4 regions of the Rhizobium skierniewicense Ch11 genome follow, and region 3 is predicted to be linked to each of the others. Evidence: predicted binding sites of a transcription regulator. Region 3 holds the regulator's gene; each other region holds the start of a gene.
The links. The regulator PhoB, encoded in region 3, activates phosphate uptake and scavenging genes when phosphate is short. The targets are predictions, from matches to a motif close to TGTCATNNANCTGTCAT.

Region 1 (7,208 bases), on a different contig from region 3:
GTTGGTGTCTTCACGGCTGAAGGCGTAACCTGCGGTCAGATTGGCCTGTGTGCCATCGCCCAAATCAAGGCGCAAGTCGGCACCAAGATTTGCGCTCGGCTCTTGCCCGGCACTGCCTCCCCCCAGATTGCGCTGGTATGCCCCGTCGCCGGTGATCGTCAATGCGTGACGCGACCAGTCACTGGTCAGCGTGCCGCGAATGCCTGTCGTCAGATAATTGCGGCTGCTCGATCCACCGGGGAACGTCTTGTTCTCATGGTTTATCGACTGGCTGATGGACGGGCGCAGCGTCATCGTACCGATACGGATGCCCGGTGCCTGGCCGTCATCGGCCTGGATGTTCTGGCCACCATCGACCGTCGGCTCATACGGGTTTTGCGGCTCCTCATAAACCACGGTCGCTTCATCCGGCGGCTCGGAAATGGTCTCGCCGGGCGTAGACGATGGACGAAGGCTGCCAGTTGTCACAGTGTCGGCGGCAGTAGCCGTTCGCGCATCGTCACGCGCCGCACTGTCCGGATCTACGACGGAGAGATTGTTCTGGCCGATGTTGGGGTCGGCGCTGGTCAGCGTTCGCAACGATGTCGCGGCGGCAGGCTGAGACGAGGAGGACTGGGAAAAAGCCGGATAGACCGGGCACAATAGGGTGCACGCCAGCAGCGTTGCAGCTGCTTTCCGCCACGTCACCTGACGTTTTGCGGTGTTCTCATGAACCATACGTGCTCTTACCCATCCAGTTTGAATTCTCAGCCAATCGCAGATACTGCATCTCGATTCCGTCCGCTCTGCCGAAGAATAGGATAAGCCTATGGTTTTCTTGGCAGAATACATGTTTGGAAATGCGTCGTTGAACCGCCATGGTGCCCGTGCCGGGTTATTTTATGGTTAACAGTCTGTGAAAATCGATGACCTGATAAAACGGCGTGGTCATCGATATTGGCCGATAGACATGATTTCTCGAAAGGAGTATCAGTCGCGCCATGATTACGAGAGCTGTCACACTGGTGGAAAATAACGCCGTCGAATCGGCTTTGAGAACCATTTCGATTGAAAAGGGTGGTTTGTCGGCGCTGGAAGACGCCTTGCAAGGGCCCTTGGGCGACGAGTTCTGCCGCGCCATCGACGTTATTGGTAAATCGGGCGGCCGCCTCATTATTACGGGCGTTGGCAAGAGCGGCCATATCGGCTCCAAGCTTGCCGCTACTTTTGCCTCCACCGGAACACCTGCTTTTTTCGTTCATGCGGCTGAAGCCAACCACGGCGATCTGGGCATGATCGGCAGTCATGATGTGGTAATGGCTATTTCCAAAGGCGGAGAGAGTGCGGAACTCCGTAGCATCATCAATTACACGAGGCGATTTTCCATTCCGCTGGTCGCATTGACCTGCGCAAAGCAGGGCTCGCTTGCGAAAGCGTCCGATATCGTGCTTCTCATTCCCGATGAACAGGAAGCCTGCCCGCATGGCCTGGCACCGACGACGTCGACGATGATGCAGCTGGCGCTGGGCGATGCCCTCGCTGTCGCCCTTCTGGAGGCACGCAGCTTTACGGCTGGTGATTTTCGCGTGTTCCATCCGGGTGGAAAACTTGGAGCATCACTCACGCTTGTTGGCGACATCATGCATACGGGCGAGCGTCTGCCGCTCGTCTCCAAGGGGACATCCATGCCCGAAGCTGTCAGCATTCTGGCGCGCAAGCATTTCGGCTGTGTGGCGGTGCTGGATCACGATGGCCGCTTGTGCGGGATTGTGACCGAAGGCGACATGGCGCGTAATCTCACGCGCAACCTGTCAGAACTCAGCGTCGATGAGGTGATGACGACATCGCCGAAGGTAGTGACGAAAAACGTTCTGGCGACGGCTGCTCTCGCCACGCTTGAGAAGCATCATATCGGCGCTCTCATCGTTGTTGATGACGACAACCGTCCCATCGGTCTGGTACACTTCCACGACCTGCTGCGCATCGGCGTCGCATAAGCGTCTCCGAAAAGATCCTTAACTGCGCGTTCCCGCCAATTTCTCCGTAAGGTCGGTGGCTTCCTTCTGCGCGTCCTTGTCTGCCGGGTAGAGCGCCAGATATTGCTCCCAAACCTTCAGCGCCAGCTCATTGCGTTCGTTGCTCTCAAGAATATTGGCAAGGCTGGCGAGCGCCGGGAAATAGCGTGGTTCTTTTTCCAGCGTGCTGTTCAGGTCAGACATGGCCTTGCGTGTATCGCCATCGGAATAATGGACAAGAGCGCGGCGGTACCAGGCCTGTGCGAAGTCGGGTTCAAGATAGATCGCCTGATCCAGAAAATCGTAAGCTGCTGCCTTGCGCTTCTTTTCCGCGGCTTCTTGCGACCACGTCATCAGAAGGTTGATGGTCGCGCTGCCGGAATCCGTCCATTCGCTGACAATTTCGTTGGCGATGACGCGGGCTTTCTGGGCGTCGCGCTCTTTTTTCAAGCTGGAGAACAGATTGTCGATGGAGGTTTTTGGCGCTGCTTCTGGTGCAACCGCTGTCTGTTGCGTGGGCGCGCTGCTTGCCAGCTCGGCAGCCCGTGCTGCGGAAACATGGGCGGAGGGCAGGGGGCTGAGGGTCAAAAACCCGAGGGCGACTGCGAGAAAGGTCTGAAAACGAAATTGGCGCATGCGGTTAACGTAATCCGCCTGCGCCAATTATGGAATTAAATTCTGCAGTCTATCAACAATGTGATCCGTCTCGACCGGACGGGCACGCGTGAAGAGGGTAATCAGCCCTGACGAGCCTTGAAACGTGGGTTCATCTTGTTGATGATGTAGACGCGGCCCTTGCGGCGAACCAGACGGTTATCGCGGTGACGGGCCTTAAGCGCTTTAAGCGAGTTCTTGATTTTCATTTTTCTGGTCCGCAGTTTGGCGTGACGCTTCTTGCCACGCATGTATAAACAATCAAAAACGCGCTACGAGGGCGCGCTTTTTTCGGTTGGCAGGCAAATACCCCGTCAGTCCCAGCCTGTCAACACGCTAAGGCGTATTTTGCCGGGAAAGACTTGGTTTTCCGGGGTTCGTCAGCTGTGTGACATGGCCCATCTTGCGGCCTGCGCGTGCTTCGGTCTTGCCGTAAAGGTGCACGAGGCAATCGTTTTTCGCCAGCCAATGCGGCACCGCGCTGATGTCGTCGCCGATCAGATTTGTCATCACGCAGTCTGAATGGCGCTGCGTCGAGCCGGGGGCAAGACCTGCCACGGCGCGAATGTGCTGCTCGAATTGGGAGACCACACAAGCAGCCTCCGTCCAGTGGCCGGTGTTGTGCACGCGCGGGGCCATCTCGTTTGCCACCAGTGAACCATCCGGCAATACGAAGAATTCGATACCGACCACGCCGATGTAGTCGAGAGCGGCCAGCAGCTTTTCTGCCGATTCCACCGCAACGGTTCTCGCGGCGTCGGAAAGCTGCGCCGGAACTGTCGAGGTGTGGAGAATGCCGCTCAGGTGCACGTTTTCTGCCGGATCGTAACAGGTGACCGTGCCATCCCGAAAGCGGGCTGCGATGATCGAGATTTCGCGCTCGAAGGGTACAAAGCTTTCCAGAATCAGCGGAACGCCGCCCAGTGCGTTGAACGCACCGGCCAGGTCTTCGCCGCCCTTGAATACGCGCTGGCCCTTGCCGTCATAGCCCATTCGGCGGGTCTTCAGGACGCCCTTGCCTGCGAAATCAGACAGCGCGGCTTCAAGGCTCGCCTGATCGTCCACCTGGGCGAAGTCGGCTGTGGGAATACCGCAATCATTGAGGAAGCGTTTTTCCGTCAATCGGTCCTGCGAGGCGCTGAGTGCTTCCGCTGGCGGATAGACGGGAACGGAGGCCGCCAACGTCTGGGCTGCGACGACGGGGACGTTTTCGAACTCGTAAGTCACGACGTCGCAGACATTTGCCAGTTCGGCCAGCGCTTTTTCGTCATCATAGGCAGCGACGATCTGGCGGTTACAGACTTGCGCTGCCGGACAGTCGGCCTGTGGCTCGAGTACGATGGTGCGGAAGTTGAGCCGGGCCGCAGCCATGGCCAGCATGCGTGCAAGCTGACCGCCACCGATGATGCCGATGGTTCCTGATTTGCCGGTCACGTCCAGGCTCATTGCGGGGTGTCCATGGGGTATTCCGCAATCGCGGCCGTCTGGCGCGCGCGGTATTCATCCAGCCGGTCAGCCAGATCCTCGTCGGACAGCGCCAGAACGGATGCTGCCAGAAGGGCTGCGTTGATGGCACCGGCCCGGCCGATGGCGAGCGTGCCGACGGGAATGCCTGCGGGCATCTGGACGATGGAATAGAGGCTGTCCTGACCCGACATGGTTTTCGATTGAACGGGAACACCGAACACCGGAAGCGGGGTCAGGGCTGCTGTCATCCCTGGCAGGTGGGCTGCACCACCGGCACCGGCAATGATGACCTTGAAACCTTCCTCGCGCGCGCCGCTGGCGAAGCTGAACATGCGCTCGGGCGTGCGGTGGGCGGAAATGATGCGGGCTTCATATTCCACATCCAGCGCATCCAGCGTATCGGCTGCGTTTTTCATGGTTTCCCAGTCGGACTGGCTTCCCATGATGATGGCGACGGGCGGTGTCTCTGTGCTCAACGGTCTCTCCGTATCAGGCGATGATGTCGGGGATAATATGGTCTTCGATCTGGGTCATCTTGTCCTTGATGACCAGCTTTTTCTTTTTCATGCGCTGGATCCGCAATGCCTCGCAATTGGTCTGGATCATGGCATTGATCGCGGCATCATAGTCTTCATGCTCCTGGCGAAGTCGCGCAAGCACCAGCCGAACGTCGGCTTGATCCTGATCGGGCATCTCTTGTGGTCCCCATATGATACAGCCGGACCGCCATCCGGCCATTTTGTTTTCAGCTTTCGTGCCTGTACCATTAAATGACGGTAACGGGAAGTTTCCCGTGTCAGCATTTTGCCCCGATATTGCCTTGATTTCTCCTTCGACAACAGCTGCCTTCCGTGTCACATTGGTGTCGTAAACCTGAAACTCCAGCGATGGAGCGCTGGAGGTAGGTTCAACAAGGAAGGACGTGCCGCATGACCATTCAGGCTCATATAGCATCGCTGGAAAAGAAACACGGTGCTCTTGAGGAGGAGCTCGAAACCGTTCTCGCTTCCCCCTCTTCGGATGATAAGCAGATTGTGGATCTAAAACGCAAGAAACTGCGCCTGAAGGACGAAATGCAGAGGCTGCAAGCCTCCACCAAGCATTGATCAAATCATATCTTTGTTGCCTGACGTCAGTATAGTTTACGTCGCAGCCTGAAAGCCCGGCTCTGATTGCTCTCGCGATCAGGGCCTTTTGTTTGTGTAACCGTCTCGCTTCTAAAAAGGCAGCCCGTCCCACAGAAGCTTCAACGCTGCCAGGAACGCCATGCTGTACATCAGCGGATAAAAAATCGCGGGCTTCATGTATTTCACGATTTTTGCCCCCGCGAAGGTTGCGGCCATGGCAACGGGCAACAGTATGGCTGAGGTGGTAAGGTTGTTAACATCCAGTGCACCAAGGGCAAAATAGGGTATGAGCTTGATTGCGTTCATGATCGCAAAGAAGCGAACGCTCATCCCGGTGTAGACTTTCGGGTCCAGTTTCAACGGCAGCACATAAATCTGGAAGGGCGGGCCACCGGCATGTGCAACGAAGCTGGCGTAGCCTGAAAGGCTGGACCAGATGGTCGCTTTCACGGGGCTCTGGGCGTTGGCCGGCGCTTCCTGCCCGCCGCGGGCGGTGCGATAAGCCTCGAAGAAATAGCGGATCACGAAGATGATGGTGACGCTTGCCACTACAAGGCGCATCGCATCGGCCGAAATCATGCTGGACATCGCCCATCCGAGCGTAATTCCTGCAATCGCCCCAGGCAGCATGAGCAGCAGGGTCTGGCGGTGATTGTATTTGCGCCAAGCCATCAGTGCGACCAAATCCATGACCACGAGGATCGGCAAAAAGATCGCGGCGGCCTGAACCGGCGGCACGGCCAGCGCCATCAAAGGCACACCCATCAATGCCAAAGCGCCGCCCAGCCCGCCCTTGGAAAGGCCGACGAGGATGACTGCCGGGATGGCGACGAGGAAAAAATGGAAATCGGTCAGCATGGATGGACGGTTGATCCTTTCGTCAGTCCGGTTTATCGGAAGTATCTCATGAAAACGAGTGCAGATAACGCAGGAAGCGTCCCGTCTGCGGAAAATGGAAAAACCGATGACTGCACCCAAAGACCGCTGCCGACTCGTTCTGATCGTTCCTGCGCACGACGACGCCGATCACCAAGCCAGGACCTTGGAGGATGCATTGCGCGGCGGCGACGTGGCCTCCGTCATCATTCCGCAATACGGTCTCGATGATGCGACCTTCCAGAAGCTCGCCGAAACTTTGGTGCCGATCGTTCAGGAAGCGGGTGCCGCAGCGCTTGTGGCGGGCGATAGCCGGACGGCCAGTCGCGTCAAGGCCGATGGTCTGCACGTCAATGGCGGTGCTGAAGCCCTGTCCGAAGCCGTCGAGAGTTTTTCGCCAAAGCTCATCGTTGGCGGCGGTAATGCCGATGACCGTCACAAGGCGCTGGAGCAGGGTGAAAGCAACCCGGATTACATGTTCTTCGGCAAGCTGGACGGCGATATCAAGCCGGAAGCGCATCCGAAAAATGTGGCGCTGGGCGAATGGTGGGCCTCGATGATCGAAATCCCGGCCGTCGTCATGGGCGGTTCGGATGTCGCTTCGGTGGTTGCCGTTGCCGAAAGCGGCGTCGAATTTGTGGCGCTGCGCAACGCGGTTTTTGGCCATGCTGGCGGTGTGGCTCAGGCCGTTGCCGAAGCGAATGCGTTGCTTGACGAAAAAGCGCCACGGTTTGGCGGTTGATACAGGCGATGATCGCTCGTTTCCTTCGTTTGCAACCGTCTGTTTTGGCTCTCGCGCTGGCTTGCGCCTCCATCTCGCATGGCGTTTTTGCGCAAGATCCGACCACGGCCCCGGCCCAGCCACAGGCCGATTTATTGCCGGGTGTCGGAGCCAACGCGCCGCAGCCTGACGTGACGCCGACGGATGGGGATACGGATTTTGGGCCTGCCAAGGCCGGTGCGCCCGAGATTCTGTCGCGTCCATCCGATCCGAATGCCGATCCGATCCGCAAGGGCCGCGTCGGTACGAGCGACCAGAAGGATCTGCAGCCGTCCGAAGGTGTGAACGTTTACCAGCGTATGGGCGCCG
Region 2 (7,208 bases), on a different contig from region 3:
CATGTTGATCGACGCCGAATTCCTCCACCATGTCCGTCGCTTGAGTTTCGAAACGGCGCTCTGAGGCCGATCGGGCTTCAGAAAAACCTTTTCACAACCAAAGCATTTCCCATGGCCCGCCTTGCGCGGGCCAATTTTGATTCTATGGTGAAGCCGTTTCTTGCAACGGATAACGGAACTTCCTGAAATGTCCGCATTTTCACGCTTCACCCCGCTCGCTGCTTCACTTCCATCCGCCGTGCCTTTCGTTGGCCCGGAGGCGATAGAGCGCAACCGCAAGCTTGCCGTCAAAGCGCGCATCGGGGCCAATGAAAGCGGCTTCGGCCCGGCACCGTCGGTCGTTGAAGCCATGCGCACGGCGGCAACAGAAACATGGATGTATTCAGACCCGGAAAATTTCGAGCTGCGGGAAGCGCTCGCCATTTATCACGGCATTTCCCGCGGAAACATCGCCATCGGCAATGGCGTGGACGGCCTTTTGGGCGAAATCGTCCGACTCGTGGTCGAACCGGGAACGCCGGTCGTCACGTCCTTTGGCGGTTACCCGACCTTCAATTATCATGTGAACGGTTATGGTGGACGGCTGGTGGCGACGCCCTATCTGGACGACCACGAAAACCTCGATGGCTTGCTCGATCTCGTCAAAAAGGAAAACGCGCCGCTCGTCTACTTCGCCAACCCCGATAACCCGATGGGAAGCTGGTGGGATGCGAGCGAAGTGCTCACATTCGCCAAGGCGCTGCCGGAAACCTGTCTGCTGGTGCTGGACGAAGCCTATTGCGAAACAGCCCCGGAAAGCGCCGTGCCCAGCGTTCGCGCCATGATCGGCATGCCCAATGTGCTGCGCATGCGCACCTTCTCCAAGGCCTATGGCCTGGCCGGCGCACGTGTCGGCTATGCCATCGGAACGCTCGGCAATGCGCAGGCCTTCGATAAGATCCGCAACCACTTCGGCATGCCCCGCATATCGGTCGCGGCGGCACTGGCGGCACTGAAAGATCAGGCGTACCTGCGCGATGTCGTCAAACGCATCGCCAACGCGCGCGAGCGCGTCTCGACCATCGCCCGCCAGAACGGCCTCTCTCCACTCGCCTCCGCCACCAACTTCGTCGCCATCGATTGCCACAAGGATGCAGCTTATGCCAAAGCCGTCGTCGATGGTCTGATGGAACACGGCGTCTTCATCCGCATGCCCGGCGTCGAACCCCTCAGCCGCTGCATCCGTGTGAGCGCTGCGCCGGATGACAAGCTGGACCTGTTTGCGCAGGCATTGCCGAAGGTACTGGAGGGGTTGGGTTGATCCCTCAGTCCTCTGACAGCGATGCCTTCGGATAGGGAAGCGTCAGCTCCAAAATATCTGAGCCTTGTCCCTCGCGCCAAGCCTTGAGATGATAATCACCCAAATAAAAAACCGTGCCGGCCTTGTTTCTGCCGGTCACGGTTTGATGTTTCAGCGTGGATCAAGCTGAGGCCCTTGCGGGTTATATCGTCTTTTTCTGGCCGGCCAGGACTGGAGGAAACCAGCCGGGGAGAATGGCGGTCTTTTGACCGCTCTGTCTTTTTGTTGGCGCCGGTTGGTCCGGTGCTCGATTGTTAGTGCGTGGTCATCCAATCGCGGGCGGCGCGCAGCGCCGTTGCGAGGTCAGCCTTGTTCATGTTGCGGGCCAGATCGGCGCGCAGCGAGGCTGCCCGTTCCGAACCCTTGATGGCGGCGATGTTGAGCCACTTGTGGGCAGCGATGAGGTCCGGTGCGCAGCCACGGCCTGTTGCGTAGATCAGGCCGAGGTTGCAGAAGACGTCCGCGCGGCTTTGGCCACCGGCAACTGCCATTTCAATATCGCGAACTTCAAAGCGTGCCATTTTTCTATCCTGTTTGCCCGTTTTTCTCTCTGTCGTCGCCCCTCTGTGGGAGCTCTGGGGACTGAGGCCTTACCGTCTTCTGCGGCTTGTTCTGGCTCTTTCCCTTGGCAGGTTTGCCCTGCTCTTTCGATGTCCCCACTATGCCAAACGGGCTTCAACAGGCGCTTAAAATCCATGATTAACGGGGGACAAACAAAGTCCAAACGATTGGTAAAGTTGGGTTTTTGTTAAATATCACGAGGCCCGGAAATTAAGGGCTTTGCGGACAATTTTACGAAAAGTTTACGGATGGAATTCAACCCTTTCGTAACCACGTCGAAACTTGCGATTTTTCGACACGGTTTTTTTCGAGCCGGAAGTCGGCGAAAAAGCCACGAATTTCCCATTGGGCCTTGTTTCCTTTTACGTTCACGTCAACTATAAATCTCGCTATCGCATCAGGAGTTGCGAGCACGGACCTCGGATCGTTTTCGGGGTTCAGTCGAAGCTGGATTGGGAGGTCCCTATGAAGAGAATGACGATACTTGCCGCCGCCGCCTTTTTGATGGGCAGCGGTGCCTTTGCCGGAGAGGCCATCGAGGGCAACTGGAAAACAGCCAGTGGCGAGACAGCGGCGATTACCCAGTGCGGCTCGGCCTATTGCGTGACGTTGAAGACCGGCAAACATGCCGGAAAGCAGATCGGCAAGATGAGTGGAAAAGGCAACAGCTATTCCGGCGAGATCACCGACCCCGAAAACGACAAGACCTATGCGGGCACCGGCACCGTGTCTGGCAGTTCGCTTGCCATGAAGGGCTGCGTGCTGAAGGTGCTGTGCAAATCCCAGACCTGGACGCGTCTGTAATAGGTGGACAGTGTGGACGGGGGAAGGCTTCGTCCACATTGCTCGATAGCACGCGACATTTCAACTCGGACGGTATGTCTATCTAAAATGATGATCGTTTTTGAAATCCTTATCAAAGTAGCCGCGCACGCTGCGCTCTCACTGCTGATCCTGCACCAGATGGCCACGCAGGTCAGAGAGTATTATTTTTACAAAAAGAACGGCTGGGATTTTTCCATCGACAGCAACTTGGACAGGCTGAAGCTCGATGAGAAAATTACGGCTTACAATCTGAACCTGACCAACTGGGAGCGATTCTGGCTATTTCGCCCATTCTATATCGTTATCATGATTGCATTTTTCGGCTTCATGCTCTGGGCAGCATTCCAACGCATCTCAGTATGACCAATCCGTATACAATATAAGGTATTCATCAACGTCCTTTTTCCGTCATACCGCTGTAATGAACGCTCTTTAGTTGCCCTTTCTGGAACTGTTCGAAACAACGATTGGCTGGAGAGCAATATGACAAAGATCGACACGAGCAAACTGAGCTGGGACGAGTGGGATGAACTGCAGAACCCGCCTCCAGCTGTGACCGATTTCGACCGCGTGGTGGAATCGGCGATTTCGCGTCGCGGTTTTCTCGGCGGCGTTCTGGCGTTCGGCTCTGCGGCTGTCGCTCTGGGTACGCTCGGCAATCTGGCCTCCTCCACATCTGCGCAGGCACAGGAAGCCGCATCACGCTTTCCGTTCAAGCCCGTGGCTGCCACGACCGACAACACCATCCATGTGCCAGAAGGCTATAGCTGGAAGCCGGTTGCCAAATGGGGCCAGCCGCTATTTCCCAACGTGCCGGATATCGATCCGGTCAAGGGTGTCAGCCTTGAGAACTCGGACAAGGTTTTCGGCGAGAACACCGACGGCATGGAGCTCTTCGTGGTTGGCAGCCATCAGCTGATTGCCGTCAACCATGAATATGTGAACAACGAGACCAATCTGCCCCACCGCGAAAAGGGCATGCCCGCCAATCTGGATGAGGTCAAAATCCTCCAGCACATGCAGGGCGTCACCGTCATGGAAGTGGCGGAAAGAAACGATGGCTGGGAAATTGTCGTCGACAGCCCGTTCAACCGCCGCATTCATCACAACACGCCGATGACGCTGTCCGGCCCTGCCGCCGGTTCTGATCTCGTCAAGACGAAGACCGATCCAAACGGCATCGACTGTCTCGGCACCTTCAACAATTGCGGCGCGGGCCGCACGCCCTGGGGTACCTATCTCACCTGCGAAGAAAACTTCAACGGCTATTTCGGCTCCACGGACGCCGCCTTCAAGATGCCGGATGATTACAAGCGCTACGGCATCGCCGCCGAAACCCGTTACGGCTACGAGCTGTTCGATGAGCGTTTCGATGTGTCAAAGCACCCCAACGAGCCGCGCCGTGCCGGTTACGTCGTGGAGATCGATCCGTCGAACGCATCCTCGACACCCATCAAGCGCACCGCCCTTGGCCGCATCAAGCATGAAAATGCCGCCGTTGTCATCGCGCGCGACGGCCGTGTTGTGGTCTATATGGGCGACGATGAGCGTGGAGAGTTTCTCTACAAGTATATCTCCAACGGCATCTATGTGCCCGGCGGCGATACATCGAAGCTTCTGGACGAAGGCACGCTTCACGTCGCCAAGTTCAACGATGACGGCAATGGCGAGTGGGTGGCGCTGACACCGGAATCCACCGGCATGAAGATGGACGAAATCTGCGTCTTCACGCGTCAGGCCGCTTCCAAGGTGGGTGCCACCACCATGGACCGCCCGGAATGGGTGGCGATCAACCCCGTTGCCATCGAAGCCTATTGCGCGTTGACCAACAACACCAATCGCGGTGTGACGAAAGACGGCAAGCTGCGCGCCAATGGCGGTGGCGATGCCATGGTTCTCAACGCCGCAAACCCGCGCGAAAAGAACGAATACGGCCAGATCGTGCGCTGGTATCCTGAGAATGACGACCATGCCGATGGCAAGTTCAAATGGGACCTGTTCTGCATGGCCGGCAACCCCAATGTTCACAAGGATGCCTATGCGGGCTCCTCCAACATCAATTCCGGCAACATGTTCAACTCGCCCGATGGCATGATGTTCGATTCGACCGGTCTGCTCTGGATCCAGACGGATGGTGAAGACAGCAATGACGGCCAGTATGCCGGACAGGGCAACAACCAGATGCTGGCGGGCGACCCCGTCACCGGTCGTATCGAGCGGTTCCTGACCGCGCCGAAAGGGTCGGAAGTCACCGGCCAGACGTGGTCTGCCGACAAGCGCACCCACTTCGTCGGCATCCAGCACCCTGACGCGCCCTTCCCGGATGGCGAAGGCAAGCTGCCGCGCTCTGCTCTCATCGCCGTCAAGCGCGATGACAACGCCATGATCGGCTGATCAGCAAGCCGTTCATGCAAAAGGCGCCGTTCACGCGGCGCCTTTTTTGATTCTGCCTCAGGTCCTGCGAGGCTATTTCAGCGCCACTGCGTCCCATCGGCAGCCTGGCAACCGTAAGGCGGCAGCATGTTGCCGAATGTCTGGTGCAGCTTGTCGCAACCCCATTTGTTGATCGGGCCCGGCATGCGGCTGTTCAGCTCGATGCCAACCTCGTTGTACGGGCTCTCGGTGTTGGTGACGTAGCTGTACCAACGGTAACCGAAGATCACGACGGCGAAGACGATCACCATTGCCAGCACTCTTATAATTTTCACGGTATGTCCTTACGTGTCATGTGAATATCGACCCAGGCCACCGGGCTTTCGCAATATCTGCGCTGAAAGCGTTCTTGCATGGGTCGGAACGGGTCCTAACCGGGAAATCCCATTTCAGCAAGCAGCCCGATCTTTACACTGAACGCGCCAACGCGCGATTGAAAAGACTGGGGGCATCTGTCAGTTTCGCGCTGGGGTAATATAATGGAGGAAATATTGATATGCGTCTGCTTTTGCCTTGTGTCCTTTTGGCCAGCTGCATCATGACCGCGCCCGCTTTCGCGGCAGAACCGCCCGCTTCGCCACCGGCTGACCGCCCGCTGAATGAATTCGTCACCGCAGTCGAGAAGAATGGGTCGATCACTTTCCGGCTCTTTGCGCCATCGGCCAAGGCAGTCTCCGTCGCTCTCGGCACCAATGCGCCGCTGGAGATGCAGCGGGCTGAAAACGGTGTCTGGAGCGTGAAAACCGATGTGCTGAAACCCAACCTCTATGAATACTACTTCAACATAGACGGGTTCCGCAGCATCGATACCGGCACCAATTATCCCAAGCCACAGCGGCAGGTGAACACCAGCCTCATTCTCGTGCCCGGCAGCATTCTCGATGTGCGCGACGTGCCGCATGGCGAGCTTCGTTTGGTCACCATTCCGTCCAAGGCATTGAAATCCCAGCGCGCGACCTATGTCTACACGCCGCCGGGCTATAGCGACTCGTCCAAGCCTCTCCCAGTTATGTATCTCTATCATGGCTTCGGCGATACCGTCGCCTCATGGGTCACGCAGGGTCGCGCACCTGAAATCCTCGATAATCTCCTGGCTGAAAAGAAAATCGAGCCGATGATCGTGGTCATTCCCGACACGGAAGCCGACATTCCCGAAGCCATTGCTGAAAACTTCCCCGGTGCCGATCGCCGCAAGAATTTCTACCCGATCAACGCCGATGCCATCGACCGCGAACTGATGCAAGACCTCATCCCCTATATGAAAAAGCACTACAGGGTGCGTGACGACGCCAACAGCCGCGCCATCGTCGGCCTGTCGCAGGGCGGCTACCAGGCCCTCGTCTCCGGCTTCACCCATCTGGGCACCTTCGGCTGGATCGCCAATTTCAGCGGCGTCTCCACCACGACCGTGCCGAACAAGCCGGTCGAGGCTGCGTTCAACGAGCCGCAAAAAGTCAACAAGGCACTGCGCAACTTTACCGTCACCGTCGGCACCAAGGATGCCGTGACGGGCAAGGACATCGCCGGTCTCAAAACGATCCTCGATGAAAAGAAGATCAAGTACGACTACGTGGAATACAAGGACCTGGGCCACGAGATGGACGTCTGGCGCCCTTCATTCGAGGCCTTTTTGCAAAAGGTGTTCAAGAAGTAGAGCCAGAACCACATTTGCCGCCCTGTTGGAAACGATAGGGCGGCGCTGCTCACTTGCGAGCTTGCCGTCCCCTCATGTTTGACCATTGAGGGTGATCGGCAGCCGCTCAGACAGGCGTCACGCCCCCTCGTATTTCACCGTCACACCACGCTGGCGGAAGTAGGCCTGCATGAGTTTTCTGCCGGAGCGGTTGTTCTGCACCAGCTTGGCAGGGTCGAACAGCGCTTCCTTCAAGCCTTCTTTTGCCAAGGCTGCCTTGAGATTGGCGATATGTGCGTCAATGTCTGCATTGTCTGCCTGGAGCGATTCATAAATTCGGCTTGTCGCATCTGCTACGGTTAGTTCGCTCACTGTTTTACTCCTGTCATTGTCTGGCTGGCGCTTACCACATTTTTT
Region 3 (7,208 bases):
GAGAGACTCAAAAGGTTGTGGGCCGAGGGCCTGAGCGCGAGCCAGATCGCGGCACAACTTGGCGGTGTCAGCCGCAACGCCGTCATCGGCAAAGTCCACCGCCTGAACCTTCCCGGCCGCGCAAAAGCGGGCGGCACTGTCGCTACGTCACGCCCGGCCACTAAGCGCCCGGCAGTCGCGACACCGTCTGCTGCACCACGCGCCGCAAATACCTTTCAGGCACGCGCTGCGACACCGCGTCCAACGGTGCGCACGGCAACGTTAAGCGATCAGGACACCGATACAGGCCGGGTTGTCGACTATGTACCGGTCAACACAGCGGTTCTGCCGACATCGCTTCGTCTGACCCTGACGGAACTCACGGAACGCACCTGCAAATGGCCGGTGGGTGATCCGCTGAAAGATGATTTCCACTTCTGCGGCTGCGACGCGTCTGAATCCTCGCCTTACTGCAAATTCCACGCAAAGATGGCTTACCAGCCTGTGAGCGAACGCCGCAGAGCCTGAAGGTTCGGGAAAAATCTGTGATCATAAATGAGCGGGTCATTGGCCCGCTTTTTTAATGGGCGAATGGCTCTGACGTCTTTGACCTCGGCAAGATTCGCTCAACGCGTCTACAATCACGGCTTCGGTGTGGTAGGTCAAAATGGTGCGCCACTCTTCGACTTCACGAGCCGTCATGAACTCGGGCAAGCGGAGACGCACCTGTTCATGGTCGGCCAGATGTTCAATGAAGCCAACCGCCGCAGCGGTGTTGATATCTGCATGTGGCGCTGCAAGACAATAGCGGGCGTAATCCATGATGCGACGGGCTTTATCTATCCTGTCGTTTTTCACGCAGGCTTCGAAAAAGGCGCGCAGCTCTATCCATGCAGCCATAGGCGACCAGGCGCGCTCGATCTCATCGCGCATCAGGTGCAGCCTCGATGGCCTTACGGCGCCAGACGCTCATATCAATTATCCACCATCATCCCAGGAACTCGTATAGAGCGTTGGGCTTGACGTTGGGCAAAAATATTCAGGAGAAGAATTATGGTGCGCGCGAAAAGCGTCCCAGACAGGGCTCTGCCTGAGCGGTGAGAATACCGTGTCCGGGTTATTGCCCCACGCTGCCAGCAGTCTGACAGGGCGCCCTGCCAGATCGCAGCCCTTCGGGTGAATGGCTGCTTGATCTTGGCGAATGGTTCAGCCCTGGCGGGCTTTGCGGTTGGCATAGCGGCGGTCACGCTCTGCCTTACGAGCGGCTTCGTCTTCGATGACGCGGGCGATGCGGTTCTTATCGGCCAGCTTGCGGGCGTCTTCTTCGGCGCTTGCCGCGGCTTCGAGTTCGGCCTGCTTTTGAGCAGCCTCTGCTTCAAGGCGGATTTTTTCTTCGCGTTTTTGCTGCTCACGCGCGGCCTGTCGCGCTCTGCGGGCCTCGGCAACGGCGATCTGTTCGGCCTGCTTGGCTTCAAGCATGGGTGCCGCAGCTTCCTTGGCTTCGCGATAGGCCTTCAAAAGAGCAGCCTTTGCTTCGGCAGCGGCGCCGCGCTGTTCGGAAACTTCGTTGTTCTTGATGTTTCTAGTGTTTCTCAAATCTCTATTCCAGTTGAGTGGTCATATTGATCCTGCGATCAGGTCTTCTTACCACGTTTCGTTGGGGCAGGTACAGGGTTCAGGCTGTCTTGCAATTCCTTGGCAAGACGCGCTTCGCGCAGTCTGATCGTCTTTTCGTCACGCGCCTGCGTAATCGAGTTGATCTCTTCAACCGCATGGCCACGGGCAAAAAACTGCGTTTGCGTGGCGCCAAATGCGATCTCGGCCTGTTTGCGAGATTTGCTGTGTGTTTCAGACATGAAATTTCCTTCCTGTCGCACCGGCCTGAAATCGGGATCGATTTGCTGGAAGTCCGATGCGGGGTGGATCGAGCAGCCTGGACCCTGTTAACGCCATAAAGGCACAGTACCCGAAGCTTGCGCCGCCAAGCGGCACAAAAAAAGGCCAGGCAAAGTGCCTGACCTCGGTTGGTCTCATGCTTTCAACAGTGCCAGTACATCCGTGGTCAAGGGAAAGCAGATCCCGTTATTTAAGCAGCCTGAAGGTTGCAAGCAGACATTTTGCCCGACTTGTTGTCGCGCTCAAGGTCGTAGCTCAGCTTCTGGCCTTCAACGATTTCGCGCATACCTGCACGCTCTACAGCGGAGATGTGTACGAATGCGTCTGTGCCGCCGTTGTCAGGCTGAATGAAGCCGAAGCCCTTGGTGGAGTTAAACCATTTTACTGTGCCTGTGGTCATAATGAACCCTTTCAAAGCATAAGAGATAGATCGCAGAACTGACGCCCTGCGTGCGATTATAGCGATTTTTTTGAAGAAAGGGTTAGTTCAAAACGCGGTGCTAATCGCGCGGCAACCAAAGCTCAGCAAGAAAAAATATCGACAACCAATAGATAGAGCCTTCCGGTCGGATAGTCAAACTTTAATTTTCAGATAATTTCAATCAACCCTTGTCGTCATATCAGTCACGATATGAGAACGTTTGTTTTCGTTGAGGATATTGAGCTCTGAAACAGTCTGGTATTCTGGCTGTTTATCAGCCCAGGTGCCGATCTATTCAACATATCATATCTTGATCGGGGCGTCGCTAGGCTCCCACCGTGTCGTGATGAGCCTACAAGAACCAAGCGACTTCAGACATGAAAAGCACGCCGCTGATATGCGCCGCTCACGGTGGCGCGTGCTCCTCAATGCGTTACGTCGCATCTGACTTCGCCGTAGACGTTAGGCCTCCATCGAATATCCAGCGCCGCGAACGGTGCGGATGACGTCCTGCATGCTGGAGAAGTTGAGCGCCTTGCGCAGACGGCCTACATGGACGTCCACCGTGCGTTCATCCACGTAGATGTCGTGCCCCCACACGCCGTCAAGAAGTTGCGAGCGGGAAAAAACGCGGCCGGGCGATACCATCAGGAACTCCAGCAAGCGGAATTCGGTTGGTCCCAGGCGCACTTCGCGGGCCTTGCGATGGACGCGGTGGGTTTCGCGGTCCAGTTCGATATCACCACATTTCAAAACGGATGACAGGACCTCCGGGCGGGCGCGGCGCAGCATCGCCTTGACGCGCGCCATCAGTTCCGGTGTGGAGAACGGCTTGACCACATAGTCGTCGGCACCTGTGGCCAATCCACGCACGCGTTCGCTTTCCTCGCCACGGGCCGTCAGCATGATGATTGGCAGGCGTTCCGTTTCCGGGCGCATCCGCAAGCGACGGCACAGCTCGATGCCGGAGACACCTGGCAGCATCCAGTCGAGAATGAGCAGATCCGGCGTACGTTCCTGCAAGCGGATTTCCGCCTCATCACCACGCGGGATCGTGTCCACGTCGTAACCTTCGGATTCGAGATTGTAGCGAAGAAGAACGCTCAACGCCTCTTCATCTTCGACAACAGCTATTTTCGGCACCATGACTAGTGACTCCGCCAGTCTTGTAGGACATTCACTCGGTGATCGCACCGAGCGTATTGGAACTGTCGTCCTTGGGACGCTCGCCTGCCGGCTGGCTGCCGGTGGCCATGTAGTAGATGGTTTCCGCGATGTTCGTCGCATGATCGCCCACACGCTCGATATTCTTGGCGCAGAACAGAAGGTGTGTGCAGGTGGTGATGTTGCGCGGGTCTTCCATCATGTAGGTCAACAGCTCGCGAAACAGCGAGGTGTACATGGCATCAATTTCCTCATCACGCTCGCGGATGGTCTGCGCCTTTTCCGCCGAACGGGTGGAATAGACATCCAGAACGTCTTTCAACTGGACCAAAGCCAGCTCTGACAAGTGTTCGAGACCACGGGCGAGCTTGCGGGGTACACCGGTTCCGGCAACCGCGATGACCCGCTTGGCCGTGTTCTTGCCAAGGTCGCCCACACGCTCCAGATCAGCGGCGATGCGCAGCGAGCCGATGATTTCGCGAAGGTCGGCAGCCATCGGCTGACGCTTGGCGATGGTCACGATCGCCTTGTCTCCGATTTCGCGCTCGGCATTGTCGAGGATCGTATCATCTGAAATGACCTTCTGGGCCAAAGCGGCATCGGAGTTGACGAGCGCGCGCACCGCATCGCTGCACATCTGCTCCGCAAGACCACCCATTTCAGCGATACGGCGGCTGAGGAACTTCAGTTCCTCGTCGTACGCGGACATGATGTGCGAGTTTGTCGGCATGGTCGAATTCTCCAGTTTCGATGCGGCTGGCCGCAAGCCCTGTCAGGCTCAAGCGGTTCAACGCGATGGGTTGCAATCAACGACAGGATCAGCCGAAGCGACCCATGATGTAATCCTGCGTGCGCTGGTCATCCGGGTTGGTGAACATCTTGTCGGTGTCGTTTTCTTCCACGAGATGACCCAGATGGAACATCGCAGTGCGCTGTGAAACGCGGGCTGCCTGTTGCATGGAGTGGGTCACGATGACGATGGTGTAGTTCGAGCGAAGTTCGTGGATCAGTTCCTCGACCTTGGCCGTTGCGATAGGGTCGAGCGCCGAGCAGGGTTCGTCCATCAAAATGACTTCAGGGCTGACGGCAATCGCGCGGGCGATGCACAGACGCTGTTGCTGACCACCCGAAAGGCCCGTCCCGGATTCCAGCAGGCGATCCTTGGCTTCGTTCCACAGACCTGCCTTTTGAAGGCTGGCCTCGACGATCTGGTCCATATCCGCTTTGTTGCGGGCAAGACCGTGAATGCGCGGGCCGTAGGCGATGTTCTCGTAGATCGACTTCGGAAACGGGTTCGGCTTCTGAAACACCATGCCGACACGGGCGCGCAGTTCAACCACATCGATGTTGCTGTCGTAGATATCTTCGCCATCGAGCGTGATCTTACCCGTGACGCGGCAACCGTCGATCGTGTCGTTCATGCGGTTCAGCGTTCGCAGGAATGTGGATTTGCCACAGCCCGATGGACCGATGAGCGCGGTCACGGTGTTTTCGCGGACGTTGAGGTTCACATCGTACAGCGCCCTTTTGTCGCTGTAGTAGACGGATACGTCCTTGCCAATCATCTTATGAGAAACGTCATTCATTTTCTTGTCCAGCGCCTTTTCCATTGCTGCTTCCGACAACATATTCATCGTTCTAAGCTCCTTTTACCAGCGCCGCTCGAAGCGACGCCGCAAGAGAATTGCGCCAACATTCATGACAACGAGGAAAATCAGCAGGATGATGATAGCGCCGGATGTCCGTTCGACAAAGGCGCGCTCTGCCTCGTTTGCCCACATATAGATCTGGACCGGCAAGGCCGTGGATGGGTCCATCGGCGTTGTCGGGTAGTTTGCGACGAAGGCGACCATGCCGATCAACAGCAGGGGAGCGGTTTCCCCCAGAGCATGGGCCAGGCCGATGATGGTGCCGGTCAGAATTCCCGGCATGGCCAGCGGAAGAACATGGTGGAAGATCGTCTGCATCTTCGAGGCGCCCAGCCCCAAAGCCGCAGCGCGGATCGATGGCGGAACGGCCTTGAGCGCCGCACGGGTCGCAATGATGATCGTCGGCAAGGTCATCAGTGTCAGCACGAAGCCGCCGACCAGAGATGCCGAGCGCGGGAAGCCCATGAAGTTGATGAAGACCGACAGGCCGAGCAGACCGTAGACAATCGATGGCACGGCTGCGAGGTTGTTGATGTTCACCTCGATCAGATCGGTAATGCGGTTCTTGGGCGCGAACTCCTCCAGATAGATCGAGGCTGCCACGCCTATCGGCAGGGACAGCACGAGAACGATCATCATCATGTAGAAGGAACCGATGAGCGCAACGCCCACACCGGCGGCCTCCGGACGGCTCGATGCGCCATTCACGAAAATGCCGGTGTTGAACTGCTTGGCAAGCTGGCCGCTTGCGACGAGCTGATCCATCCACTTGACCTGCTGGTCGGAGACGCGGCGGTTTGCCTCTTCGCCGGTCATGTCAAACTGGCCCTTGAAGGCCGAGTCGATATCGCCGGACGCCAGAAGCGCGACATTGCGCGTCGTACCAATCACGCTTGGATCCGTTGTCACGATGTCGCGCAGCTGGGTGCGAACACTATCGGACACCATGGTCCCGATGGTGCGCAAGGCGGTGCGGTCGTCCAGCGACACGCCCAGCGCCCTGGCCACCGCGTTGCGCGCCAGAACCGGGTAGTTCGCCGTCACAAGCTTGTTCGGATTTGTGGCACGTTGATTGTCGGGATCGATGATCTGTTCGGAAAACTCCACCGGAACCGTGATCGTCGTCTGTTGAAACGCCGTGTAGCCTTTGCCCACAACCGACCAGATCAGGAGGAAAAGGAACAGCAGCCCGAAGGAGATCGCGGCAACGCCGTAGGTGCGGAAGCGACGCTCGGCTGCGTAACGGCGCTTGATGCCGATATCGCGACGGGCCGTCTTTGGCGCGACTGGCACACCAGCCGCCGAAGAAACAACGTCGATCATTCGTACTGCTCCCGGTATTTGCGCACAATGAAGAGCGCGTAGATATTAAGGCATAGCGTGATGGCGAACAGCGTGATGCCGAGCGCAAAGGCAACCAGCGTCTGCGGCGAGGTAAACTCAAGGTCGCCCGTCAACTGGCTGACGATCTTTACCGTCACCGTCGTCATCGGTTCAAACGGGCTGATCTGCAAGCGTGCGGCAACACCTGCCGCCAGAACCACGATCATCGTTTCACCGATGGCGCGCGATGCCGTCATCAGAATGGCCCCGACGATGCCTGGCAGGGCAGCAGGCAGGAGAACGCGCTTGATGGTCTCGGAGCGCGTGGCCCCCAGACCAAGCGACCCATCACGAAGCGTGCGTGGCACCGCTGTAATGATGTCGTCCGACAGCGAGGACACGTAGGGAATGAGCATGATGCCCATCACGAAGCCAGCCGTCAGAACGCTCTGCGCCTGGATGAATGAGGTGTAATCGCCGGTCGTCAGACCATTGATCTGCGAGGAGATGTCTCGCAGGAAAGGGCCAACGGTAGTCAGCGCGAAGAAGCCGTAGACGATGGTCGGAATACCGGCCAAAACTTCCAGCAGCGGCTTTGCGATGGAACGGACACGCCGAGAGGCATATTCTGCCATGTAGATGGCCGAGAACAGTCCCACCGGAACCGCGACCAGCATGGCGACGAAACCGATGTAGAGTGTACCGGCAAGAAGCGGAATGAGACCGAACTGACCGACCGATTCCGTTGCGCCTGCGGCTGCAAACCGCGGATCCCA
Region 4 (7,208 bases), on a different contig from region 3:
GAATACGGCGCCACCTGTGGCTTCTTCCCGGTCGATGGCGAAACCATCAACTACCTGACCATGTCTGGCCGCACCAAGGACCGAATCGCACTGGTTGAAGCCTACTCGAAGGCGCAGGACATGTGGCGCACCGGTGACGGCGCCGAACTCGTCTTCACCGACACACTGGAACTCGACCTCGGCGAAGTCGTGCCATCCATGGCTGGTCCAAAGCGTCCAGAAGGCCGCATCTCGCTGGAAGGTATTGCTTCCGGTTTTGCGACGTCCCTTGAAACCGAGTACAAGAAGCCCGGCCAGCTCGACAATCGCTATCCTGTCGAAGGCACCGATTTTGATCTTGGCCATGGCGACGTTGCCATTGCTGCCATCACATCCTGCACCAACACGTCAAACCCTTCCGTGCTGATCGCTGCCGGTCTTCTGGCCCGCAACGCCGTGGCGAAGGGCCTGACATCCAAGCCCTGGGTCAAGACATCGCTGGCACCAGGATCCCAGGTTGTTGGTGAATACCTCGAAAAGTCCGGGCTTCAGAAAGATCTGGATGCGATCGGATTCAACCTAGTCGGTTTCGGCTGCACGACCTGCATCGGTAACTCCGGTCCGCTGCCTGCGCCGATTTCCAAGACCATCAACGACAAAGGCCTGATCACGGCTGGTGTTCTCTCCGGCAACCGTAACTTCGAAGGCCGTATCTCGCCGGACGTTCAGGCGAACTACCTCGCCTCCCCGCCGCTGGTTGTTGCCTACGCGCTGGCCGGCACGGTTCAGAAAGACCTGACCACCGAGCCGCTCGGTATCGGTTCTGACGGAGAACCCGTTTTCCTAAAGGATATCTGGCCGACATCTGCCGAAATTCAGGAATTCATCCTGAAATACGTCACGCGTGAACTCTATGAGTCCAGATACGCTGACGTGTTCAAGGGCGACGAGAACTGGCAGGCCGTTCAGGTTCCTCCGGGCCAGACCTACGCGTGGGACGACCAGTCCACCTACGTCCAGAACCCGCCATACTTCGTAGGCATGGGCAAGACCGGCACCGGCCTGAAGAACATCAAGGGCGCGCGGGTTCTCGGTCTCTTCGGCGACAAGATCACCACCGACCATATTTCCCCGGCCGGTTCGATCAAGGCTGCGTCACCTGCCGGCGCTTATCTCACCGACAATGGCGTGGGCGTTGCCGACTTCAACCAGTACGGCACACGCCGTGGCAACCACGAAGTGATGATGCGCGGCACCTTCGCCAACATCCGTATTCGTAATCACATGCTTGGGCCAAATGGTAAGGAAGGTGGCTACACCATCCACTATCCATCCAAGGAAGAAATGTCGATTTACGATGCGGCCATGCAGTACAAGGCCGAGGGCACTCCGCTCGTCATCTTCGCTGGCGTCGAATACGGCAACGGCTCTTCTCGTGACTGGGCCGCCAAGGGTACCAACCTCCTGGGCGTAAAGGCTGTGATTGCGCAGTCGTTTGAGCGTATCCACCGCTCCAACCTCGTCGGCATGGGCGTCGTGCCGTTCACCTTTGAGGAAGGCACCACATGGGCCAGCCTCAACCTGAAGGGCGATGAAACGGTCGAGATCGATGGTCTCGAAGGTGACATCAAACCGCGCGAGAAGAAGATTGCCAAGATCACCTACGGTGATGGTACCGTTAAGGAAGTTCCGCTCCTTTGCCGTATCGATACGCTGGATGAAGTGATCTACATGAACAATGGTGGCATTCTGCAAACCGTTCTTCGCGATCTTGCTGCATAGGATCTGACGGATCGAACAGAGAACGCCGGGAGCAATCCCGGCGTTTTTGCGTGGAGAGGTGGCTGAAACACATGGATGTCTCGTAATCGGCCTCACCCCATCGTGACTTTCTATTGAAGGGATTTCGGCGCTATTTTCCCCAGCGCATCCCGACATGAATTGATAGCAATCAATGGTCTGGAGACGCATCCAGACAAGGGTTTTGCAATGTCTCTGAAATACGGGTCTCTGACATTTGGTCTCTCGCTGTGCATGCTCGGCATGCTGGCTGCCGCGCCCCTGCAAGCGCAGGAGCAAGAGGTCAAAGGCGTCGTCGAACTCTTCACATCGCAAGGCTGCGCGTCCTGCCCGCCTGCCGACGAGGCATTGCGCAAGCTGATCCAGAAGGGCGATGTGATAGGCCTGTCTTACCACGTGGATTACTGGAATTATCTTGGCTGGGCAGATTCGCTGGCGTCCAAGGAAAACACCGAACGCCAATACGGCTATGCGCGAGCCCTGGGTCGCAACAACGTCTATACGCCGCAGGCCGTGGTCAACGGTCGCGATCACGTCAAGGGTGCTGATGTCCAGGCGATTTACAACAGGATCGATACCTTCAGGAGCGCTGGCGAAGGCTTAAGCGTGCCCGTGAAGGCGCAGCGTGTAGCAGACGAGATCGCCATCGACATTGGTGCCGGCCGAGGCAAGGCCGATGTCATCGTCGCTTATTTTAACCGCGAGCAAGTCGTTGACGTCCAGAAGGGCGAGAACGAAGGTAAGAAGATTTCCTACTGGCATAGTGTTTACGACGTTCAGACTGTGGGCATGTGGGATGGGAAATCCATGACGGTGAAACTACCCGCCAGCGTGATGAGCAAGGCCAAGACCGGCGGCTGTGCGATCCTGTTGCAAACGACGGACGCGCAGGGCAATCCCGCCGCGATCATCGGTGCAAGTGTTCTTATGACGTCGGGAAGCTGAGTTTTACCCTCGGGCGGGTCAGAAGATCCGATCCGGGCATTGGGGGCTGGGGGTAAAGGGTCAATGCTCCGGACCGGGTCATTTTGGTGCCGAAGCATCAATTGACGATAACGATATCCCATCCAAATCGGGCCATGATTTGACCGAAATAGGGCAATTGCACGTATCGGATTTCCCTAAAACATAACCAGATTGAGCTTGCTCTGCTGATGATGCGAGGCTTGCAATTTGGTCAGGTCGGCGTCAAACTGTCGTACAGATGTCATTTGCAGTTGAGCGAGGTTGTCTGATGACGGATCAATCGGATTTGCAGCGATCAAGTCCATCTCACACCGACAACCCCTCCATTGTCGATATCGGCGAATACAGGCAAAGCAGGGACCCCTTGCCGGTCACGTTCCACCGCCGTGAGCTGGATGCTATTTTGCGCGTCTACGGCCAGATGGTGGGTGAAGGAGAATGGCGGGACTACGCCATCGATCATCTCAAGGAAAAAGCCGTCTTTTCCGTGTTCAAACGCTCTGGTGAAATGCCGCTCTTCCGCATTGAGAAGAATCCGAAACTTGCCGCCAAGCAGGGCGCTTACAGCGTCATCAATGTCGATGGCCGCATCTTGAAGCGCGGGCAGGAGCTGGCGCAGGTGCTGAAGGTCTTCGACAAGGTTCTGAAGCTGATCAAATAATCATCGCAATGTCGGAGACAAAGAAAAAGGCGGCCCGAAAGCCGCCCTGTCCATGTCTGTGTCAACCGGTCTTCCTTACTTGTCGCGGTTTCCAAGAAACTGCAGCAGGAACATGAACAGGTTGATGAAGTCGAGGTAGAGCGTCAGTGCACCCATGATGGCCTTGCGGCCAGCCGTGGCAACGTCGTCACCGTCGAAATACATTTCCTTGATCTTCTGCGTGTCGTAGGCGGTCAGTCCCGCGAAGATCAGCACGCCGATGGCGGAGATCGCAAAGCCCATGGCGGACGACTGCAGGAATATGTTGACGATGGACGCGATGATCAGACCGAACAGGCCCATGATCAGGAACGAGCCCATGCCCGACAGGTCCTTCTTCGTCGTGTAGCCGTAAAGCGACAGCGCGCCGAAGGAAGCAGCGGTGATGAAGAACGTCTGGACGATGCTCTGGCCGGTATAGACCAGGAAGATCGACGACAGCGATACGCCCATCAGCGCAGCATAACCCCAAAAGGTCGCCTGTGCTGCAGACACGCTCATGTTCTGGATGCGGAAGCTCAGGAAGAGCACCAGTCCGAGCGGAGCAAACATCACCACCCACTTCAGCGGCGAGCCATAAAGCAGCTGGGCGAAAGCCGGATTGGTGACCGCCAGAGTGTAAGTGGCGAAAGACGCCACGCCAGTGATGACCAGCGCGAGTGCCATCAGGTTATAAACCTTCAGCATATAGGTCCGAAGACCTTCATCGATCATCGCACCAGACTGTGCATGACCCTGGGCCATACGGTTCTGGTAATTGTTGAAGTCAGACATTGTTACCTCTTTTGAGCTCCGAAATTGCTACGGTGTCGGCATATCGTCGTACTTTCAAGACCATACCCCAGGCGCCGCTGCGGAGCTACAGCAAGCCTACCGAAGAATATGATGATATCACTTCCTAGATACAAGAGCTTTCAGAACCGAAAAAACACCGTATGCGCGAAAAGCGATAACGTTTTGGCGATCAGGATGCCCATTTAATCGTTAAAGTTAAGTGGCGCACAACTTTTCGTATTACTCTCCGGCCAGTCTCAGAACCGGTGCCGCCTTCTGTCCCAGAATTCGCCATGTCCCAATCAACCCGATACCGACGGTCATGACCAGCGCAATGACGATGGTGCCGATTGCGACGTCCGGGAGGAAGCTCGAGGGCAGCTTCATGATGCGCGCAATGACGAACCACGCAGAAGCGCCGCCTGCCGCCAGCGCGAAGACGGCCGTCGCCAGCCCAAGGATTATGTATTCGTAGGAAAACGCACGGATGAGCATGGCGCGGGTGCCACCCAACGTCTTCAGGATCACGGCATCATGGGTTCGTGCCCGGTTGCCCGCAGCAAGCGCGCCTGCCAGAACCAAAACCGAGGCAATCAAGGCCACTGCCGCTGCCGCACGAATAGCGGTCGCTAGCTGACCGACAAGGCGGTTCACCACATCGAGGGCATCCTTGACCCTGACGCTGGTGATCGTCGGATAGGCATTGGTGATGGTCCGCAGAATTTCGCCTTCCTCGGCAGGCGTCGCGGATGGATCGGCAAGCGTTGCCAGCCAGGCGTGCGGCGCCCCGCGGAACGTGTTGGGTGAAAACACCATGACGAAATTGAGCGACAGTGATTCCCATCGCACGTCGCGCAGGTTGGCGATCTTGGCCGTGATGTTGCGCCCCAGCACATTGATGGTGACGCTGTCTCCGATCTTCAGGCCTAGCTCACCCGCCTCTTCCGCCGCAAAGGAAACGAGCGGTTCGCCGCTATAATCTTTCTCCCACCATGTGCCCTGAGACAGCTTGGCATTGTCGGGCAGATCTTCAGCGTAAGTGATACCGCGATCTCCGCGTAGCACCCAACGGCCTGCTGCCGGCACCTCCATTTTGGTCACGTCCTGACCATTGAAGGCGAGGATGCGACCACGCAGCATAGGGACTTCGGTCAATGTACCCTCAGGCGCTTCGCGCTTGACGAGGTCGCGAAAACCGTCGCGGTCGGTGCTTTGAATATCCACGAAGAAGAAGTTGGGCGCCCGTTCTGGCAGACTGCCGGTCAGCTCACGCCGTAAATTACCGTCGATCAACGTTAACGTCACCAAAAGCGTCAGGCCGAGACCGAGCGACAATACAACAGATGGCGTGAGCGCGCCGGGACGGTGAATATTGCCGATGGCAAGCCGAAGCGCTGCCGAGTGAACACGCGGGCTTCGCTTGGCAAGAGCTTTGATACCCCAGGCCACCAGACGCAGAACGATGAATGCGAAAGCCACGGCGCCCAGAAAGATGGATGCGATGAAACGTTCTTCCGACGTGTAGATAGCAAGACCGGCAAGTGTCGCCAAAAGCAGCGCCGTCGCGACCAGATAGGGCCATGAGGGCAGCTTGTTTTCCTCGAAGCCCTGCTCACGAAACAGTGCCGTCGCAGGCACTTCACGCGCCTGGCCCAGAGGCAGAATGGCAAAGGCAAGTGTTGTCAGGAGGCCGAAAACGGCGGCCATGAAAAGCGGGCCGGGATAGATAGCCAGCTCATCCGGTACTGGGAGAACACCTTGAAGAAAACGCATGGCAATCAACGGTGTAATGGCCCCTAATGCCAAACCGATAACAATACCGATCGCGGCGATAAACGCGATCTGAAACAGATAGGTCATCGTCACCACGCTGGCCGGTGCGCCCAAACATTTCAGCGCTGCGATGGTCGTTCGTTTGGAATCAAGAAAAGCACGCACGGCATTGGCCACGCCGACACCGCCGACGATCAGTGCAGTGAGGCCCACAAGCGTCAGAAACTGCGAGAAGCGGTTGACGTTTTCCGTCAGGGAGGGAGCCGCACGGTCGCTGGTGCGGATGGACCATCCGGCACTGGGGAACTCGCGATTGGTGTCATCGGTCACCGTCGCCCGTTTGGAGACATCGGTGAGACGGACCTTATAGGCATGCTCCACAAGACTGCCGCTCTGGATAAGGCCTGAAGCAGCCAGCGCATCGCGGCCGATGAGGAGACGCGGGGCAAAACCGAACCCATCCGACAGCGCATCCGGCTCGTTGGCAACGGTTGCCGTAAGCTTCAGCCTGACATTGCCAAGCAGCAGCTCGTCGCCGAGCTTGATCCCCAGCCGTTCTAGAAGCAGCGGGGCTGCAACGGCGCCATAAGCCTCCCCCTGTTTGGCGAGAAGCTGGGGAAGCGGAGCGGCAGGGGCTGCCTCGAAGGTACCAAAAAGCGGATAGGCCCCGTCCACCGCCTTGACCTCTGTCAGCGTCTGTTGTGACCCATCAGCCAGCCGCGCCATGGAGCGCAGCCCGGTCGACATGGCGACCTCGCCTAGACCATCCAGGTAGGCACGCTCCTGCGGCGATGCCTCCCGGTTGCGAAGCTCGAAGCGCACGTCGCCTGCCAGAATGGACTGTCCCTGTGTGGCGATGGAACTGGTGACGGCGCGCGAAACGGAATTGACGGCTGCGATGGCGCCGGTGCCCAGCGCGATGCAGGCGAGGAAAATGTAGAAGCCGCGCAAACCACCGCGAATTTCGCGGCTGGCGAGCCGCAAGGCATTGCGGATGTTGAAAAGCGACGGGAGCAGAGATGTCATATCGAGACCGCCTGCTTAGCAACCGGTTCGGCGCTATCGCTTTCGATCTGACCTGAACGAACCTTGATCTGGCGCGAGCAGCGGGCGGCAAGAGACACGTCGTGGGTGACGAGGATCATCGTCATGCCGCGCTCTGCCTGTTTGGAAAACAGGAGATCGGCAATCTGCCTGCCGGTGTCGGTATCCAGAT

Region 1: a site for PhoB is predicted at 4,968-4,984, ahead of EKM04_RS17485 (YdcH family protein). Genes of this name have one in related genera too.
Region 2: a site for PhoB is predicted at 3,132-3,148, ahead of EKM04_RS07925 (PhoX family protein). Genes of this name have one in related genera too.
Region 4: a site for PhoB is predicted at 2,974-2,990, ahead of EKM04_RS02250 (DUF2794 domain-containing protein). Genes of this name have one in related genera too.

Annotation. Positions count from the first base shown of each region.
Region 1 covers NZ_RXPG01000028.1:169,053-176,260, reverse strand. The annotation lists gene EKM04_RS17520 (surface lipoprotein assembly modifier) at 1-717, opposite strand, end outside; gene EKM04_RS17515 (KpsF/GutQ family sugar-phosphate isomerase) at 981-1,976, shown strand; gene EKM04_RS17510 (hypothetical protein) at 1,995-2,630, opposite strand; gene ykgO (type B 50S ribosomal protein L36) at 2,732-2,857, opposite strand; gene EKM04_RS17500 (5-(carboxyamino)imidazole ribonucleotide synthase) at 2,985-4,094, opposite strand; gene purE (5-(carboxyamino)imidazole ribonucleotide mutase) at 4,091-4,558, opposite strand; gene EKM04_RS17490 (YdcH family protein) at 4,605-4,808, opposite strand; gene EKM04_RS17485 (YdcH family protein) at 5,045-5,221, shown strand; gene EKM04_RS17480 (sulfite exporter TauE/SafE family protein) at 5,333-6,100, opposite strand; gene EKM04_RS17475 (thiamine phosphate synthase) at 6,207-6,860, shown strand; gene EKM04_RS17470 (tetratricopeptide repeat protein) at 6,857-7,208, shown strand, end outside.
Region 2 covers NZ_RXPG01000007.1:188,812-196,019, reverse strand. The annotation lists gene EKM04_RS07950 (hypothetical protein) at 1-64, shown strand, start outside; gene EKM04_RS07945 (pyridoxal phosphate-dependent aminotransferase) at 188-1,300, shown strand; gene EKM04_RS07940 (SEL1-like repeat protein) at 1,594-1,860, opposite strand; gene EKM04_RS07935 (DUF2147 domain-containing protein) at 2,366-2,704, shown strand; gene EKM04_RS07930 (hypothetical protein) at 2,792-3,088, shown strand; gene EKM04_RS07925 (PhoX family protein) at 3,209-5,119, shown strand; gene EKM04_RS07920 (hypothetical protein) at 5,197-5,409, opposite strand; gene EKM04_RS07915 (esterase) at 5,697-6,812, shown strand; gene EKM04_RS07910 (hypothetical protein) at 6,930-7,163, opposite strand.
Region 3 covers NZ_RXPG01000009.1:25,979-33,186, reverse strand. The annotation lists gene EKM04_RS08545 (GcrA family cell cycle regulator) at 1-507, shown strand, start outside; gene EKM04_RS08540 (DUF7674 family protein) at 544-912, opposite strand; gene EKM04_RS08535 (DUF6481 family protein) at 1,186-1,575, opposite strand; gene EKM04_RS08530 (hypothetical protein) at 1,614-1,835, opposite strand; gene EKM04_RS08525 (cold-shock protein) at 2,066-2,275, opposite strand; gene phoB (phosphate regulon transcriptional regulator PhoB) at 2,759-3,442, opposite strand; gene phoU (phosphate signaling complex protein PhoU) at 3,474-4,190, opposite strand; gene pstB (phosphate ABC transporter ATP-binding protein PstB) at 4,279-5,094, opposite strand; gene pstA (phosphate ABC transporter permease PstA) at 5,110-6,432, opposite strand; gene pstC (phosphate ABC transporter permease subunit PstC) at 6,429-7,208, opposite strand, start outside.
Region 4 covers NZ_RXPG01000003.1:117,854-125,061, reverse strand. The annotation lists gene acnA (aconitate hydratase AcnA) at 1-1,761, shown strand, start outside; gene EKM04_RS02255 (DUF1223 domain-containing protein) at 1,969-2,724, shown strand; gene EKM04_RS02250 (DUF2794 domain-containing protein) at 3,014-3,406, shown strand; gene EKM04_RS02245 (Bax inhibitor-1/YccA family protein) at 3,482-4,219, opposite strand; gene EKM04_RS02240 (ABC transporter permease) at 4,460-7,018, opposite strand; gene EKM04_RS02235 (ABC transporter ATP-binding protein) at 7,015-7,208, opposite strand, start outside.